2 linked regions of the Lujinxingia vulgaris genome follow. The protein of the gene in region 1 interacts with the protein of each later gene in a pairwise test. Links are inferred from orthologs where the notes say so. Each region holds a gene or a part of one and is shown in the gene's direction. Other genes may lie near its edges.

Region 1 (8,899 bases):
GCGCCGGACGCCGTGAGCTGGAAGCCAAAAAGGGCGCTGAAGCCGAGCGGGAGAAGTTGGCGGTGGGCCTTGCGCTGATGCTCTCCGGCGATCGCAGCGCGACCGCTTACAGCGCGTCCATCCTCAAAGAGAGCGCCACGACCTACGCCCACCTCCGCGAGCTCGTCTTTGCGCTGCCGGCGTCGGTCCAGAAGACCTTGCTGGCAGCCACACTCGATGAGGCTGACGCCGCCACCCGCCGCGATGTCTTTCGTTATCTGGCCCAGCAGAGCGGCGACCTTTACGGCATGCTGCAAGACTCGCTCACCAGCACCAACGCCGAGCGTCGCGAAGACGCCCGCGTGGCCACCGTCTACAGCGCGCGGCCCGAAGCGTTGACGTTTGCCGAGCAGATGCTGCGCAGCCGCGACGCCGGCGTTCGCAAGGATGCCACCACCATCACCGCCGCCTTCCTCGACAAGCCCGACTCCCGTGTGGAGCTCGTTGAGGTGTTGGAGAAGGCCCTGGATAATCGCGACGAGGCGGTCAAACGCGAGGCCGCTCGCCAGCTTGTGCGCCTTGGCGAAGACAAGGGCGCCGCGCCGCTCTTCAAGCACGCCGCGACGCTTGAGCCCGCCGATCGCGCCGAGATTCTCGGCTTCCTCGTGGAGCATCGCGCCCGCGTGCGCCTCGATGAGATTCGTCCGCTGATTGAAGCCACCGAAGATCAGCGCGATCGCGAACTTCTCTACCAGCTCGCCGCCATCACGGGCGATGACGCCGTGTACCAGGAGCTCGTCGCGATGTTCCGCAGCGACCAGTTCGACAAGCGTCTTGTCGGCGTGCAGGCCCTGGGGCTGACGCGCCGCGCCGAGGCCCTCGAGCATCTGGGCCGCGGACTTTTTGAAGGTCAGCGCGAGATCCGCCTGCACAGCGCGCGCGGCCTCGGCCAGATCGCCAACCCCGAAGCCCTCACCGGCCTTCGCCGCGCGGTCACCAATGAGCGCGACAAAGAGATTCGCCTCGCTGCCGTCGAGGCGCTGGGCAACATCAAAGATCGCGGCTCGGTTCAGGTGATGCGCTTTCTGACCACCGACCAGGATCCGGAGGTCAAGCGCCAGCTCGTCGCATCGCTGATCAACACCGGTGTGCCGGAGGCCGCGCAGGCTCTGGAGATGCTCCTGCGCGACCGCAACCTCGATGTGCAGTGGGACGCCTTTGTGGGGCTGCTCAAGCTCGCGCCGGAGTCTGCGCAGCGCCACATGAGCACCGCGCTTCGTAACCCGCCGCAGCAATTCACCGACGCGCTCAACCCTCAGGAGCTCAGCTCTGAGGTGCGCAAGAGCCTCTACACGGCGATGCTCAACCACAGCTCCTCGCGCGTGCGCCAGGCCGCGATCGCCCAGCTTGAGCGCTACCGCGAGACGTTGCTGCCGCTGGCCAAAGAGCTCGCCACCTCGGCCGGCCTCAACCCGGAAGTTCGCGCCGAGCTCGTCTACCAGCTGGCAAGCTCAGGTGACGCAAAGATCGCCGCCACGCTGGAGAGCGTCGTGCGCCTCTTCGGCGAAGAGCCCGCCGCGATTGTGGCCGCCTGGGCGCTCGCGCGTGAAGGGCAGGCCGACCTCGAAGCCTCCTTCCGGGGCTATCTCGGCCGCGACAACCCGCTGATGCGCGCCATCGCAGCGTACGGTCTCGCACGCATCGACTGAGCAACGCGCCAGTCTGAGACAGCAAAACAAAAAACGCCCGCCTCGCGCATATGCGAGGCGGGCGTTTTTATAGTCGCTGCAAGCCGTTGCCCGCTGCTAACGCACCATGCGTGCGCGGGTATTTTGCCCTTAGAAGTCCAGGCGCACGCTGGCGCCGACGGAGTCGGCATTGACGCCGACGTCCCAGCTCAGCCCGTCACGCTCATCGTCGGCAGCACCCAGCGCGCGCACGATCAGGTAACCCCCGGCGGCCAACGCCAGCCCGCCGGCCGAGAAGCCGATGACCCGCATCGTATGCGCCCGGTCCATCTGCGACTGCAACTCTTCGGCCCGGGAGACCTGCCCCGGGGAGATGGCACTTCGGCCGGCAACGAGCGCCTCAGCATCGGCCTCAAGCCCTCCCAGCTGCGACTGCCCCACAACGCCCACGACCACCCCGGCCACGCCCAGCGCCGCCAGGCCCACGCCGGGCAACAACGAACCGCTGGACGCCACCGCCGGCGCCTCATCGATCGCGTTCTCAAACGTGAAGTAAACCGCCGGGTTCTCACCCCGACGAAGAATCACACGCTCAATGAGCTGCTCGCCATCTTCGCTTCTCGCGCTGATGACCGCCTCACCCGGCGCCACGTCCTTAAGCGTCTGCGAGCCCTGGCCGACCGCCTCGCCATCGAGCCGCACCTCCACGTCCGCGCCGCCGCCGACCTCAACCTGCACCTCGGCGCTTTCGCCCCAGACAAAATGTTCGACCACCGCCGGCAACCCCCGGGCCACCCAGGCATCGTCGCCTCTCAAGGTTTTCTCCTCGATGCGCTGGAGAAACTCCCCCGTCTTAAAGTCGAAGAGGTACATCGAGAACATGTGCACGTCTTCGCTGCGCTGAATCGAGCCGTAGACCAGCCGCTCACCCGCCACAAAATCCTGCAGTCCCGCCAGACACGCCGCATCCGGAGTGCTGCACCCGCCCATCATCACAAGGTCATCGATGGTGACCTCACCGCCGGGGGCGAGCGTCATCTCCTCGGTTGCCTCCAGCGCGTCGTGGAGCTCGGTGTAGAAGCGGTCCATCACCGCCTGGTCGACCTCGGAGTTGGCAAAACGCAGCACCACAACCTCAGCGGGTGCGTCCGGCGCGTCCTGCGCATAGGCCTGGGGCAGGGCGCTGCACATCATCATGGCGAAGATGCCAGAGAACCATCGTTTCATCGTTGTTCCTGGGCGTAGATTACCCGGATCGGAGCGCACGGTGCGGCCCCCCGAGCCCGGAGGTGATCATCCTGGAGGTGGTCACGACGATACCAGCGCGCCAAAATCCGTGTCAATTTGCCGACGGCGCCCGCCGCCTGCGACGTTGCCCCCGACGCGCGTCATCGGTATACCTCGCGGCAACATCCTCGCGGAGAAGCCTCTATGATTCGTCTCGATAACATCAGCAAAGCCTACGGCAGCGACGAGCTCTTTCGGAGCCTCAACTGGCAGCTCTCACCCGGCCAGAAGATCGGCCTTGTCGGACCGAACGGCGCCGGAAAGACGACCCTCTTCCGCGTGATCGTCGGTCAGGAAGAGGCCGACAGTGGCGAGGTCATTCAACCGCGCGGTGTTCGCGTGGGCTACCTGCCTCAGGAGCTCGCCGTCGAAGAGCAGGGCAGCGTGCTCGATCTTGTGCTCGGAGGACGCCAGGACCTGCTCGACATGGAGCGCGATCTTCAGCAGGCCGAAGAGGCGCTCGCGCGCGGTGAGAGCTCCGAGCAGGCCAGCGCCGCCTACGCCGATCTTCAGGAGCAGTTTCGGGTTCGCGGCGGCTACGAGTTTCGCAGCCGCGCTCGCGAGATCGCCGCAGGTATGGGTTTCTCCAATGATGAAATGGACGCCCCCATCCAGACCTTCTCGGGGGGCTGGCAGATGCGCGCGCTCCTCTCGCGACTGCTTCTCTTTCGCCCCGAAGTCCTCCTCCTCGATGAGCCCACCAACCACCTGGACCTGGAGAGCATCGAGTGGCTGGAGAAGTTTTTGAGCGGCTACGAGGGCACGATCATTGTCATCAGCCACGACCGCTACTTCCTGAACCGCCTGGTCGACACCATCGCCGAACTCAGCGGCGGGCAGGTGCACCTCTACAACGGCAACTACGACTACTTCATCAAGGAGCGCCGCGAGCGCCGCGAGCGCCTGGTGGCCCAGGCCGCCGAACAAGCCCGAGAGATCGCGCAGATCGAAGACTTCATCGAGCGCTTTCGCTACAAAGCCACAAAAGCCCGCCAGGCGCAGAGCCGCATCAAACAGCTCGAGAAGATCGAACGCATCGTCGTCCCGCCCGACTATCAGGCCACCATCGGCTTTGAGTTTCCCGCGCCGCCGCGCATCGGCAAAGTCGCACTGGAGGCCCGCCAGGTCTCCAAGCGCTTTGGTGATAACATCATCTACGAAGGCGTCGACTTCGTGCTCGAACGCGGCGACCACGTCGCGCTCGTCGGCCCCAACGGTGCCGGCAAAACCACGCTGCTCAAGATGCTCGCCGGACGCCTTCCCCCCGATGATGGCGAGGTAATTGAGGGGCATAAAGTGCAGCTGCGCTACTTTGCGCAGCACTCGGTCGACCAGCTCGATCTTCGCCGCACCGTCCTTCAAGAGATGGAAGCCAGCGCCACGATGGAGTCCCACAGCCGCGTGCGCTCCATCCTCGGCGCCTTCCTCTTCAGCGGCGACGATGTTCACAAACCCATCTCCGTGCTCTCCGGCGGGGAGAAGGGCCGACTGGCGCTGGCGAAGATGCTGCTTGAGCCCGCCGGCGTGCTGCTCCTCGATGAGCCCACCAACCACCTCGACATCTCCTCGCGCCAGGTGCTGGAGCACGCGCTCAAGAACTTCGAGGGCGCCTTCTGCGTCATCAGCCACGACCGCTATTTTCTCAATGAGGTCGTCAACAAAGTCGTGCTCGTCGAAGCCGGAAAACTCAACGTCTACCCGGGCACCTACGAGGAGTTTCGATGGCGGCGAACGCAGGAGTTGGAAGGGGGTGAGCCGGGGCAGGGGGGAGTGAGCAGCGCGGGGGCAGCCGCACCGGCGCAGGATGGACCGCTCGTCTCCCGCAAAGATCAGCGCCGCGCGCTGGCCGAGATCCGCAAACGCCGCGACGCCGAGACCCGCACGCTGCGTGCAAAACTCAAAAAGCTCGAAGAGAAGATCGAGACGCTGGAGTCCGAGCATAGCGAGTTGCAGGCAAAACTTGCCGATCCCGCCACGTATGAGGCCGGCGACGAGGTCGCACGCATCAACCAGCGCTTCCACGCCGTGGAAGAAGAACTCACCGAGGTGCTCATGGCCTGGGAAGAGCTGGGCGCAGCCGTCGAGGCGATCGAACAACGCTACGCCGAGGAGGAGTCGGCCGTTCGCGAGACCTGAGAGACGCACACGCCCCGCATCGTGCTCGCATCACGCAAAAAAGGCCGACTCCCGAAGGAGCCGGCCTTTTCTTTGTTCTGAAAACGTCTCAACGCGGTTCAGCGCGAGGCGACGGCCTCATCGACGTTCTGGCGACGTTCCCGGGCCAGCTGGTAGTAGCGTCGCAGACCTTCGCTGGCGCCCTGCGGGCCCACCAGATGCCAGGCCGGGTCGTTGGCCATCAGGCCGGCCACGGCCACGCCGCGGTCGTCGTCCCACTCTTTATGGCGAGCAAAGCCCACAAACCAGGTAAAGCGCAGGAAGGGATCCTGGTTGGAGAGGGTGCCCGTCTTGCCGCTGACTTCCACCGAATTGGGGAAGAGTCGGTTATGACCGAAGTAGCGGCGCGCCGTACCACGCTCGGCCGTGGTCACCATCATCTGGCTCAACTTACGCGCGGTCTCCGGAGTCATCACCTCGCGGAAGACCTGCGGCTCAAACTCATAGAGCGTCGTGCCGTCGGGCGCCTCATAGCGATCGATGAGGGTGGGGCGCATCATCACGCCATCGTTGGCCATAGCCCCCCCGATCATCGCGCCGTGAATCGGGCTCAAATGCGAGTGCCAGAAACCGGCCGCCGCCCGAGCACGCTCGTGCGGATCGTCCACCCGGTAGGCCTCGCTGATCTGCACCGGCAGCTCGAAGGGGATCTCCTGGTTGTAGCCAAAGCGCTCCGCCCAGGCCAACAGCTCGTCGGCCGAGATGTTCTTATACGCCTGCTTGGCGATCAGAGAATTGATCGACCACGCCAGGGCACCTTCGAGATCGTTGCAGCGGTTATCCAGCCGCGGGCTCCCCTCGATGTTGCGTACGGTCAAACCGCGGGTGCCCCCGTGGTAGCAGACCTCCTGATGAGGATCGACGCCTTCGCCCTCGATGAGCGCCGCGGCAGTCACGATCTTAAAGACCGATGCCGATGGCGCCTGAGCCTGGCGGGTGAAGTTGTCGTACTCCTCACCGCGACGCGAGTTCTCGGCCATCGCAAGCACCCGGCCGGTATGCGGCTCCATGAGCACCACGCCACCATGAGGCACGAGGTTCGCCTGAAGCATCTGGTCCAGATAGGACTGAAGCTCCGGATCGAGCGTCAGCACCACGCGCGCACCGCTGGGAAGCGTCTGCACCAGCTTATCGCCCACAACTTCCGCTTTGGAGATGTCGAGGCCCGCAGCAACCCAGTTATCCGGAAGCGCCGGGAAGGTCACCGGTTCAAAGGCGCTGGCCACACCCACCAGGCGCTCCGCGCGCTGGCGAGCCTGCTGGCGCGCTTCTTCACGCGCCGCGCTCAGACGCAACGTGCGTACCGCGCCGTCGGCCGCCGCGGCACGCTCGGCCACCTGCTGCGCGCGCTCAACTTCCTGCACCGGGGGGCTGGCCCCAGCAGTCATCACGGTCGCTCCTACGACCCCGAAAGTTAGCGCGGCGGTGGTGACCATCGTGGTCCAGACGCGATCTCGTCCTGAGATTGGCTTTTTCATAAAGCGTCGCCGATAGAGTGTGAATGAAGTGAATTTGTAATTTTCTGTGCCCAAACGGGGACTTCCGTTGTACCCGGGATCGGCTCAGTGTCAATTTCCTCGGCGGAATTTATGGGGGCAGGGCGAAAAATTGCACCGAGACTGCAAAAACAGTCTTGACGTTCCCCCTCAAAGGCCCTATTTCTCTGCGCCACGTCGGCGGTGAAAACATCGCAGACAACATCAAGGCTACGTAGCTCAGCTGGTTAGAGCGAGCGGCTCATATCCGCTAGGTCCGGGGTTCAAGTCCCTGCGTAGCCACTCTCAGAAGCCCCCGCAGCGTTCGCGCTGCGGGGGCTTTTGCGTTGGCGTACGTCGCGAGCCGCATCCGCGTTGTCACTATGCCCGCGATTGAGTAGACTTCGGGCGCTTGATTTCGCCGTCAGACCGCCATTTTTGGCGGACTTTGTCCCTTGAGGAGCCCCCACTATGAGTCAGGATACCGAAGCCGTACGTCGCGAGATTCGGCAGATGCACCAGAGCCTCGCCGAGACCAGCTATTACGATCTTCTGGGACTTCAGAGTGGGCTCGATGACGCGATCATCAAGCAGCAGGCCACCAAAGAGTTTCGCCAGCTCGCCAAGAAGTGGCACGTCGACCGCTTCAGCGCCCACGAGCTTGGTGACGACAAGAAGCTCGTCCAGGAGATCTTCGCCACGATCAACACCGCCCACCAGGTGCTCACCGACCCGGACAAGCGCGCCGAGTACGATCTTCAGCTCTCCGGCGCCAACACCGACATCAGCTCGATCCTCACCGCCGAGAACGCTTTTCGCAAAGGCCAGAAGATGCTCGAGACCGGCGCTCACGCCGGCGCCCACGAGCAGTTCAAGATCGCCAGCGAAAACAACGTCGACGACCTCGAGTACAAGGCGCACTTTCTCTACACCGAATACCTGCTCATCCAGAAGAACGCCGAGGGCACGCCACTCAACCGCAGCCGCGCTCAGGAGATCTTCAAAGAGCTCGACGCGCTGAGCATGGAGCTCCCCGACCGCGACTGGCTTCTGACCTTTATGGGCGTTGTCTCCGAAGGGCTCGGGCGCACCCGGGAGGCCGAGGGGCTCTTTCATCAGGCCATGCAGCACAACCCCCGCAACGTGGAGGCCAAACGCCACCTGCGGCTGATGGAGATGCGCAAGAACAAGAAAAAGGGCTTCTTCGCACAACTTATGGACAAGCTTAAGCCGTCCTGAAACACGCGTTGGACATTGAGGTCGATAAAGACCTGAGCGGGGCGCAGCCTGGAACACATCAAAGGTATCCAATGGTTCCGGGCTGCGCCCCTCTCTTTTCCCAAACCCTTAACGTCCGATAGTGTATATTATGTTAACTCATAAATATGGAGCGCCAGTTGAGCCCACACAATCCCGACCACGTCGATATAGGATCGCCACCTCTCGGGCTGCTCGCGTTTTCACAATAGTTCTTCCCCAATGTCTTCAATCCGCCCTTCATCTCACGAAGATGTTGCGGTGAGCTCCTCAGGCATAAACGACAAAACGCCCGGACCACATACCGTGGCCCGGGCGTCTTGTTTTTGCGTTCGCTCCGGGAACGCCGCCGTGTCGGGCGCCTGTTTGCGCCCGGTTCTTAAAGACCAACCTCAGTAGCCGGCGTACATCTCCAGGCGGTCACCCACCACGATCTCGCGGCTCGCCTTGGTGATGATGGCCGTCGAGTAGTTCTCGCGCACATCGACCACCAGCACCTGACCCACGCGCTGCCAGGGAATCTCATCGTCGGGCGCGGTTCCCGGACGTCCCAGCCCTTCGAAACGCTGGTAGATGAAGAAGCGGTTGCCCACGCGCACATTGTCCTCGGCGCCCCGGTCCACAAACACATACTGGTCGGTACCAAAGGCAAAGCCCGGCTGGAGCGTATCGACGATATGCGCGATGAGGTCGTCTTCGGCCTGGCGCGGCTGCACCGCCTTGAGCTGACGCTCATAAGGCACGAGCACATCACCGCGCTCCATCTCTCGCCAGGACTGGTCGATCATCGCCGTCTCGGCGTGATTCTCCGAGACCTCGGTGATCACCACGCTACCGAGCACAATGTACTTCTGGCCGAGTGCGTTGCCCTCCTCATCGGTGATCTCTTCCTGAAGTCGCACCACCGCGAAGCGGTCACCGACGGCGACCTCCTGCTCCTCCATCGCCGTGCGATCTTCTTCTTTGGTTTCTTCGCGCTCCCGCTCGGTGTAGGCGTCTTCGCCAAAGCCCACCCAGACCGGATCATGCTCACCGAGC
Region 2 (9,363 bases), on another replicon or contig:
GCGCGGGCGTATCGTCGGGCTACCGGTACCTTTGCCATATCTACTCCTGATAAGCGCTCTGCTCAGACCGGAACTTCGGCGGTTTGAGGGCGCCTGAAAACCATTCAGTTCTTAGCCGCCGAAGACGCCTTGCCCAGCTCGGCAACGTAGCTCTCGACGAGCTTGTTCTGCACACCGGCATCCACGCGCTCACTCGCCACGCGCTGCGCCATCTCCAGGGCGGTGTTGACCGCCTGCTCTTCGAGCATGGCCACCGCGCGCTTGACCTCCTGCTGGATGGTCAGCTCGGCGTCGGCCCGCATCTTCTCGACGCTCTTCTTGGCGGCGTCGATCAGGCGCTGTTTCTCGCGCTCACCCTGAGCGTGGTACTCGTCGAGCATCGACTGACGATCGCGCTCCAGCGCCTCGAGCTTCGCGTTGAGCTCGGCCAGGCGAGCCTCGGCTTGCTCGCGGGCGAGCCTGGCGGCGTTCATGTCCGCCAGGAAGGTCTCGCGGCGGTTGGCAAAGAAGTCGCGGATCGCCGGGCCACCAAACTTGATGATGATCCCCAGGAACACCAGCAGGTTGAAGATGCCGGTAAACCAGTACTTCCAGGGGAAGCCGTGGCCCTCACCGGAAGCCGCCGCAAACGCAGGCGCGCTCACGCACACCAGGAGCACAAGCACCTGCACAAAGATCGCCCGCCGGGAGCCCGCCACGCGAAGAAGTTTCGAAGTCATGTTCTTGTCCTGACTAACTTAGGAGTGGGCGCGCCGTCCTTAGAAAGACGCGCGCTCAACGGCTTATCCCTGCGGGAGCACCTTCTGAACCATCGCCTCGGCCAGCGCACGGGCACGCTCGTCGATCTCGGCGCGGGCCGCAACCACGCGATCCTCGATCACCTTGCGCTCTTCGGCCAGCTTGCCGCCGAGCTCCTCGCGCACCTCTTCGAGGATATCGTCCTGCTCGGCCAGCCCCTGATTGCGCAGGGACTCGCGCACATCCTGGGCCTCGCGGCGCGCTTTGCTCAGCTTCTCATCGTAGGAAGCGGTGAGCACGGCGGCCTGTGCGTCCATCTCACCGGCCTCTTCGGAGGAGCCCTGCACGCTCTCTTCGCGTGCTTCCACCGTCTTGAGGTAGGGCTTGATCAGGACGAAGTTCAGGATCACAAAGACGAGCAAGAACGCGCCCATCTGAACGAAGAGCGTGCCGTCTATGTCGATCGCAACCGCTGCGACGAGCAGCGGACTTGAAGCGGTCATTACATCGATCATCGTGGCGCCTTTTAAGTCAGCGGGAAGTTGCGCTTCCCGCCTTATTTCTGGCCCTCTTGGCCGTTTTGCGGGAAAACCGTCGCGGCTTTAACACGGTGTTTTCAAAGGTGTCAAGGAAGGCATCTCCCGGGGGCTGCGCAAGCCGGCTGGCCCCATTTCTGCCGCGATCTTTCTTGACCGCGTTGGTCCCATCGTTATTGTAATGATCAGGCGCCCTCGGGGCGCTTTTTTTAAACCCGGTACCTGCACCCGATCCTTGATGTGCGCCTCTCATCTCTTTATTGCTGCTGGCTACCCCGCGCGCCGCATCCGACGCGCCCCACCGATCGCTCCACATCTGCGCCGGGACCGACCTGCCATTTGCCCGGCTTTCTCCCCCTCCGGGGAGCCCTGCTCGCCACCTCTTCCAAGCTCTGAGAAATAGCTTCGCGCCCGGGTCGTTATGGGACACGACCAGGCCGCTCGACTTGCATCCTTTGTCCTTCAGAAGTTGATGACCGTGAAAGACTCCAACGAGCAAGCACCCAACTCGCCCCGGCCCACCGCCTCCGACAGCCAATTTACCGGGGAGAACCTCGCGTTTATCGAGGATCTCTACCGCCAGTACCTGGAAGACGCCTCCTCGGTCGATCCGAGCTGGAAGCCGATCTTCCAGGAGTATTTTGGCGGCGACGCCCCGGTCAACAGTGGCGCCCCCCACTTCAAGCCCCGCTCGATCTTTGAGCCGGCCCGCGTCCCCACCCGGGATCTGGGTGGCGAGGCGGTCTGGGTGGATAAGGCCGAAGGGATCACGGTGAAGGCTCCCGGCCGCACCGAGGGGTTTGCCGCGCGCGTCGAGGCGATCGTGCGCGCCTTCCGCCTCCACGGTCACCTGATCGCGAAGATCGATCCCCTCGATCGTCCGCGCCGCCCCGCCCCCCCGGAGCTTGAGCCCTCGCTCTACGGCTTCACCTCCGGCGATCTTAAGGCGAAGGTCAACTACGAGCCCCTCTTCGGCTCCCGCGAAGTGACCCTGGGCGATCTTCTCCAGCGCCTGCGCGATCTTTATTGCGGCCACATCGCCGTCGAATACCAGAACATGCCGGGCAGCCAGTCCCGCACCTGGCTGCGCGATCGCATCGAGCGCAACGACTACGCCCCGCTCGATGTCGCCGCCGACGGCCCGCACATCCTCAAAAAGCTCGTCGACGCCGACGCCTTTGAGACCTTCCTGCATAAGAAGTACGTCGGCGCCAAGCGCTTCTCGCTCACCGGCGGGGAGTCGCTGATCCCGATGCTCGACTTCATGCTCGAAGAGGCCGCCGACTCCGGCGTCGAAGAGGTCGTCGTGGGCATGGCCCACCGCGGTCGCCTCAACGTGCTCCACAACATCATGAACAAGCCCGCTGAGGCGATGTTCTCGGAGTTCGAAAAAGTCCAGACCCCCGAGGAGTACGTCGGCAGCAGCGACGTCAAATACCACATGGGGTTCTCCAGCGATCACCCCACGCGCAACGGCAAGACCGTTCACCTCTCGCTCTGCTTTAACCCCAGCCACCTCGAGTTTGTGAACCCGGTGGTCCTGGGGCGCGTGCGCGCCAAACAAGATCGCCTGGGCACCGAGGCCGCCCGCCAGAAGCTCCTGCCGCTGCTCCTGCACGGCGACGCAGCCTTCTCCGGCCAGGGCATCGTGACCGAGTCGCTCAACCTGGCGCGCGTCAAAGGCTACAACGTCGGCGGCACCATCCACGTGGTGATCAACAACCAGATCGGCTTCACCACCAACCCCGAAGACGGCCGCTCCACGACCTACGCCACCGACGTGGCGAAGATGCTGGAAGTGCCGATCTTCCACGTCAACGGCGACGACCCCGAAGCCTGCGTGCGCGTGATGAAGCTCGCCATGCAGTACCGCCAGCGCTTTGGCGAAGATGTCATCGTGGACCTGGTCTGCTACCGCCGCTACGGCCACAACGAAGGCGACGAACCCCGCTTCACCCAGCCTGAGATGTACGGCGCCATCGACAGCTCCAAGCCGGTGCGCGAGAAGTACGTCGACAGCCTCATCGAGCGCCAGATCATGAGCGCCGACCAGACCGAGGCGGTCTGGAACGAGCGCATGGATTACTACGGCGAAGTCTTCAAAGAGGTGCGCGAGCAGCCCCAGCGCAAGTCCATCAGCAGCCTCGACGGGCTGTGGACGCCGTACCACGGCGGCGAACTCGAAGCCGGCGCCGGAAACGACGCGCCCATCAATGAAGATCTTTTCAAAGAGCTCGCCCGCAAACTCACCGAAGTCCCCGAGAGCCACAACGTGCACCGCACGCTGCGCCGCTTCCTCAAAGGTCGCGAGCAGGTCGCATCTGGCGAGGCCCCGGCCGACTGGGGCACTGGCGAGGCGCTGGCGTTTGCGTCGCTGCTGATCAACGGCACGCGCATCCGCATGACCGGCCAGGACTGCATCCGCGGCACCTTCAGCCACCGCCACGCCGCCCTCTTCGACACCGAGACCGGTGAAGGCTACTGGCCGCTGCGCAACCTCAAGGAAGACCAGGCCTCCATCGAGATCTACAACTCCACCCTCTCCGAGAACGCGGTCCTGGGCTTTGAGTACGGCTTTAGCCTCGACTCCCCCGACGCGCTCGTGCTCTGGGAGGCGCAGTTCGGCGACTTCGTCAACGGCGCCCAGGTCATCATCGACCAGTTCATCAACTCCGGCGAAGATAAGTGGAAGCGCCTCAGCGCGCTCACCCTCCTCCTCCCCCACGGCTACGAGGGCCAGGGCCCGGAGCACTCCTCCGCTCGCCTGGAGCGCTTCCTCCAGCTCTGCGCCGGCGACAATATGTACGTCTGCAACATGACCACGCCGGCGCAGTACTTCCACGCGCTGCGCCGCCAGGTGCTGCACAGCGCGCGCAAGCCCCTGATCGTGATGAGCCCCAAGAGCCTGCTGCGCCACAAAGACGCGGTCAGCCCCATGGAGGACTTCACCACCGTGGGCTTCCAGCCCATCCTCAAAGAGACGCGCGAGTCGGTGAACACCGAGAAAGTCCGCCGCGTGCTGCTTTGCTCCGGAAAGGTCTACTACGACCTCTGCGACTACGCCGCCGAGCAGGGCATCGACGATGTCGCCATCGTGCGCGTCGAGCAGCTCTACCCGCTCGAAGGCAAACTTCTTCAGGACGCGGTCGCGCCTTTCAAGAACTCCCGCGAGATCGTGTGGGTCCAGGAAGAGCCCAAGAACATGGGTTCCTGGCACTACATCTTCCCGCGTCTCATCGAGCTCTTCGGTGCCGATCCGCTTCCGGCCTACGTCGGACGCGTGGCCAGCGCCAGCCCGGCCACCGGTGCCTACGAGAGCCACGAGCTTGAGCAGCGCGCGCTGGTGACCAAAGCCTTCGCCGAGACCCTCGATTAAACCCCGACAAGCCCCCGGCGGGCTTGTGTTTCAGCGCCCAGGTCTGGTAACCCCTTGGGCGCGGCGAGGCTGCGCTTCGCCGATCCATGTTGTGTTAGTGAGCCCCTGTACTATTAGTTCTTACGTTGCACGCCTACGAGGCCTTACATGAGCGTACCCGTAGAGGTCCCCACCCTTGGTGAGTCTGTCACCGAGGCGATCATCGCTGAATGGCTGAAAAAAGAAGGTGATTTCGTCGAAGAAGACGAGATCATTGCCGAGCTGGAGACCGACAAGATCACCGTCGAGGTTCCCGCGCCGGTCGCAGGCACCATCAAGAAGCTGCGCTTTGCCATCGATGACTCCGTTAACCCGGGCGATGTCATCGCCGACATCGAGCCTGGCGAGTCCAAAGGCGGCGACGCCGGCGACACCAAAGCTGAGGCCTCGGCTGACGTGGCCCCCAAAGCTGCCGCGGCCTCCGACGAGGGCGACGGCGCCGACCACGATAAGGTTGGCCCGGCGGTTCAGCGCCTGGTCGAAGAGAACAACCTGAAGCTGGCCGACATCAAGGGCACCGGCCCGGGCGGACGCGTCACCAAGGGCGATGTGCTCGAGCACATCAAAGATGGCGGCAAGTCCAGCAAGAAAGCCGAAGCCGAAAAAGCCGTGGAAGCCTCTCGCCCCGCCGTTGATCAGGGCGCGCTCGAAGAGCGCGTGACCATGAGCAAGCTGCGCCAGACCGTGGCGCGCCGCCTGGTCGAAGCCCAGCACAACGCCGCGATGCTCACCACCTTCAACGAAGTCGACATGACCGAGATCATGGCGCTGCGCAAGCAGTACCAGGATCGCTTCGTTAAGAAGTACGGCATCAAGCTGGGCTTCATGTCCTTCTTCATCAAAGCCTCGATCGAAGCGCTCAAGGCCTTCCCCTCGGTCAACGCCGAGATCGACGGCAACGATGTTGTTTACAAGAACTACTACAACATCGGCGTGGCCGTCGGCGGTGGCCGCGGGCTGGTGGTGCCGGTGCTCAAGAACGCCGACCAATACAGCTTCGCGCAGACCGAGCAGGAGCTGGGCAAACTCGTCGACAAGGCCGTCAACAACAAGTTGACGCTGCCTGAGCTGCAGGGTGGCACCTTCACCATCTCCAACGGTGGCATCTACGGCTCGATGCTCTCCACGCCCATCCTCAACCCGCCGCAGTCGGGTATCCTGGGCATGCACAACATCGTGGAGCGCCCGGTCGCCATCGATGGCAAGGTCGAGATCCGCCCGATCATGTACCTGGCCCTCTCCTACGACCACCGCATCATCGATGGTCGCGAGGCGGTCAGCTTCCTGGTCCGCATCAAAGAATGCCTGGAGAACCCCGAGCGCATCCTGCTCGAAGTCTGATCCCTGGCGAGCAGCGCTCCCAGCGCGACCTTAAGAGGTCGGGGCCCACGCCCCGGCCTCTTCGCCCATATGGCCTGGTCGCCCCCGCGATCGGCGCGCTCGCGATGACCTCAACGCCCCTGAACAAAGGCTGTTGCTATGTATGATCTCGTTGTGATCGGTTCTGGCCCCGGCGGCTACATCGCCGCCATCCGCGCCGCCCAGCTCGACATGAAAGTCGCCGTCGTCGAACGCTACGCCACCTTCGGCGGCACCTGCCTCAACGTGGGCTGCATCCCGTCGAAGGCGCTGCTCGAGTCGAGCGAGCGTTACGAAGAGGCCAAAGATCATTTTGGCGACCACGGCATCATCATTGGCGAGGTGAGCTTCGACCTTAAGAAGATGCTCGCTCGCAAAGACGAGGTCGTCGCCAGCCTCACCGGCGGCGTGGCCGGCCTCTTTCAGAAGAACAACATCGCCACCTTCCAGGGCCACGGCACCATTGTCGACACCAAAAAGGTCGAGGTGAAGAAGGACGACGGTTCGGTGGAGACGCTGGAGACCGAGCGCATCCTCATCGCCACCGGCTCCAAGCCCATCACGCTTCCCGGCGTGGAACTCGACAAGGAGTACATCGTCGACTCCACCGGCGCGCTCGACTTCCAGGAAGTCCCCGGGCACCTGGTGATCATCGGCGCCGGCGTTATCGGCCTGGAGCTCGGCTCGGTGTGGCGTCGCCTGGGCGCCAAAGTCACCGTCATCGAATACCTCGATGAGATCTTCGGCGGCCGCGCCGACAAAGACGTCTCGCGCCTGGCGCAGCGCGTCTTCAAGAAGCAGGGCATCGACTTTGAGCTGGGCGCAGCAGTGACCGGCGCCGAAGTCAAAGACGGCAAAGTCATCGCCACCTTTGAGCAAAAGGGCGAGTCCAAGACCATCGAATGCGACCGCCTGCTGGTGGGCGTGGGCCGCAAGCCCTACACCGAAGGCCTGGGCCTGGAGAACATCGGCCTGGAGACCAACAAGCGCGGCTTCATCGAGGTCAACGCGCACTACGAGACCTCGGTCGAAGGCGTCTACGCCATCGGCGACGTGATCCCCGGCCCGATGCTCGCACACCTGGCCGAGCACGAGGGCGTGGCCTGCGTCGAGCGCATCAAGGGCATCGCCGGGCACGTTAACTACGACGCGATCCCCGACGTGGTCTACACCCACCCCGAGATCGCCTCGGTGGGCAAGACCGAACAGCAGCTCAAAGAGGCCGGCATCAAATTCAAGGCCGGCAAGTTCCCCTTCAAAGCCAACGGCCGCGCCCGTGCGCTCAATGATACCGAAGGCTTTGTGAAGATCCTGGCCGACGCTGAGACCGACCGCATCCTGGGCGCGCATATCATCGGCCCGCGCGCCGGCGACCTGATCGCCGAGCTGGCGGTGGCCGTGGAGTTTGGCTCCAGCGCCGAAGACATCGCGCGCTCCAGCCACGCCCACCCCACGCTTGCCGAAGTTATTAAAGAAGCAGCGCTGGATGTGGATGGCCGCACGCTCAACCTTTGAGCCAACGCCGCACCGCCTGTGAAAAAGCCCGCTCCCCTGCACAGGGGGAGCGGGCTTTTTTCGTGGATGCGCCGGGTGGCGAGCTACTCTTTGGGCCGAAACACCTCGTAGCCCATCTCCTCGCGCGCCTGATCGCCCTGGCGAATGACCAGATCGCGCATCGCCCGATCCAGGCCCAGCCAGGCCTCGCGCACGTGCGGCGGCACCTCAAACTGATCAAGCACATCGATGAGGATCTGGTGGCGACGATCGAAATGGCCCACGAGGATCGGCATCTTCTGGTGCGCCTGCCGAATCGGCGGCCCCTGGTAGTCGCCCTGACGGCTGCCGATATGCGCGTGCACATAGTCGATCTGCGAGGCGATCAGCGCCTCTTTGTCGCTCATCGCAAAGAAGAAGCCGATCATCAGATCGTCGAAGAGGCGATCGTAAAAGGCGCGCATCAACGCCTCCATGCGCGCGCTTCCGCCGACCTCCTCAATCACATCCCAGCCCGGATTACTCGTTGCCATAACTGACCTCTTAAACGATGTCGCGGCGGTGCACCGTCATCATCAACGCGCCCTCATACACCGAGCCCAGCAGGCGCTCGGTCGGGATCTTCCGCAGCTCGCCAGGCTGCACGCTGTGGTCGCCTGCCCAGCGCAACGCGCCCTGACTCAAGGTGACCATGCGCACGCGCAACGGCGCGGTGGCCAGCGACTCACCAATGACCTCGATCGGGAGCCAGATCGGCGCGAAGTCGGCCTGATCCGACCAGATCGTGGGCACGCAAAAGACAGGCATCGCCGCCAGCGGGGCGTTGGGGGCAGGGCTCTCAAAGACGTCGATGAGCAGCGGAAGCCCCAATGAGCGCGCCACCTCGGTGATCAAACCATCGAAGGCCCGCTCGGCCTTCCCGGCGCGCACCGACGCGAGGCGTCGCTCCCAGATCTGACGCGCGCGGGTGAGAAAACCGCTGTAGGCCCCCTGGGCGAGGCTCAGGGCGCGTTGTTTTTCGGCGTCGCTCAGGCTGGCAAAGCGCGCGTTCATGGAGGCTCGCGTCGCGGCAAAGGCCGCGTCGATCGCGCCCTCCATCTCGGCGGTGGCCGCCGGAACGCGGCGAGGCACGCCGACGCGCCAGGGCTGGCGCTCGCCCTGGGCCAGCGGGGCGCGCTTCTCAAAGGCGCGCGCGCCGAGCTGCCCTGCGCGCACCGGAGCAGCCGCACCTTGCAACGCCCGCTCCATCCCTCGCAGAAGATCGCGCAGGGCGTCGCGCTCGCGCGTCGACCAGCATAAAAGGGGCGTGCTCCAGGGGAGGTTCGCGGGCTCACTCAGGCCGGTGGCCTCGGAAGGTGGGTCGAAGACATTGAGCGAGAGATCTTGGCCAGAGGCCGCTCGCCAGCTCCCAAGGTGGCGGGCCTCCTGGTCGAGAAGATCGCGCCAGACCTGCGCCAGCTCGGCAAACGAGGGCCAGGCCTCAAGCTCGCCACTCTGGGGTGCGGCGCCCTCAGCGAGCACCTCGGCGACCAGGCGCAGCGCGCGCGCCTGATCCACACCCTGGATGGTGCGCAGCGTGCGCGCGGCCTGCCGCAGCGCCGAGCGCGGAGACACCCCGCCGCACTCCCACAACATCTCGGTGAGCGCGCCGGCGTGGCGTGCCCAGGGGGTCGTCTGCAGCGCGGTGCTGGCCGCCTCGACCGCGTTCTGGAGGTAGGGCACCTCACTCACGTCAAACCACTCCGGCCACCTCGGCTCAGCCGCGAGCGCGCGCATCAGCGGCTCGCGTCCGCTGGTATCGAAGCTCGACGCGGACTCGCT

What was found.
Region 2: the proteins of abc-f (region 1) and FRC98_RS17845 interact in binary tests that used the Escherichia coli proteins (3 or more experiments, as listed by UniProt). The link is inferred for Lujinxingia vulgaris from one-to-one orthologs.

What each region holds. Positions count from the first base shown.
Region 1 is NZ_VOSM01000003.1:332,524-341,422, reverse strand. What follows is about bases 2,616-5,594. They hold abc-f (ribosomal protection-like ABC-F family protein), read left to right. Parts: upstream 2,616-3,098; coding sequence 3,099-5,090; downstream 5,091-5,594. Other genes in these bases: FRC98_RS08410 (penicillin-binding transpeptidase domain-containing protein), read right to left, coding at 5,189-5,594; FRC98_RS08420 (hypothetical protein), read right to left, coding at 2,616-2,894. In the rest of the region: FRC98_RS08425 (HEAT repeat domain-containing protein), read left to right, coding at 1-1,688; more of FRC98_RS08420, read right to left, coding at 1,818-2,615; more of FRC98_RS08410, read right to left, coding at 5,595-6,517; FRC98_RS08400 (tetratricopeptide repeat protein), read left to right, coding at 7,076-7,843; FRC98_RS08395 (LysM peptidoglycan-binding domain-containing protein), read right to left, coding at 8,254-8,899. UniProt on the Escherichia coli protein: Genetic data indicate it may be involved in ribosome assembly or function.
Region 2 is NZ_VOSM01000011.1:114,670-124,032, reverse strand. Bases 1,408-4,850 are described here. They hold FRC98_RS17845 (2-oxoglutarate dehydrogenase E1 component), read left to right. Parts: upstream 1,408-1,746; coding sequence 1,747-4,650; downstream 4,651-4,850. Other genes in these bases: odhB (2-oxoglutarate dehydrogenase complex dihydrolipoyllysine-residue succinyltransferase), read left to right, coding at 4,798-4,850. Also shown: atpH (ATP synthase F1 subunit delta), read right to left, coding at 1-38; FRC98_RS17855 (F0F1 ATP synthase subunit B), read right to left, coding at 105-719; FRC98_RS17850 (F0F1 ATP synthase subunit B), read right to left, coding at 783-1,253; more of odhB, read left to right, coding at 4,851-6,030; lpdA (dihydrolipoyl dehydrogenase), read left to right, coding at 6,169-7,563; FRC98_RS17830 (group I truncated hemoglobin), read right to left, coding at 7,647-8,075; FRC98_RS17825 (hypothetical protein), read right to left, coding at 8,086-9,363. UniProt on the Escherichia coli protein: E1 component of the 2-oxoglutarate dehydrogenase (OGDH) complex which catalyzes the decarboxylation of 2-oxoglutarate, the first step in the conversion of 2-oxoglutarate to succinyl-CoA and CO(2).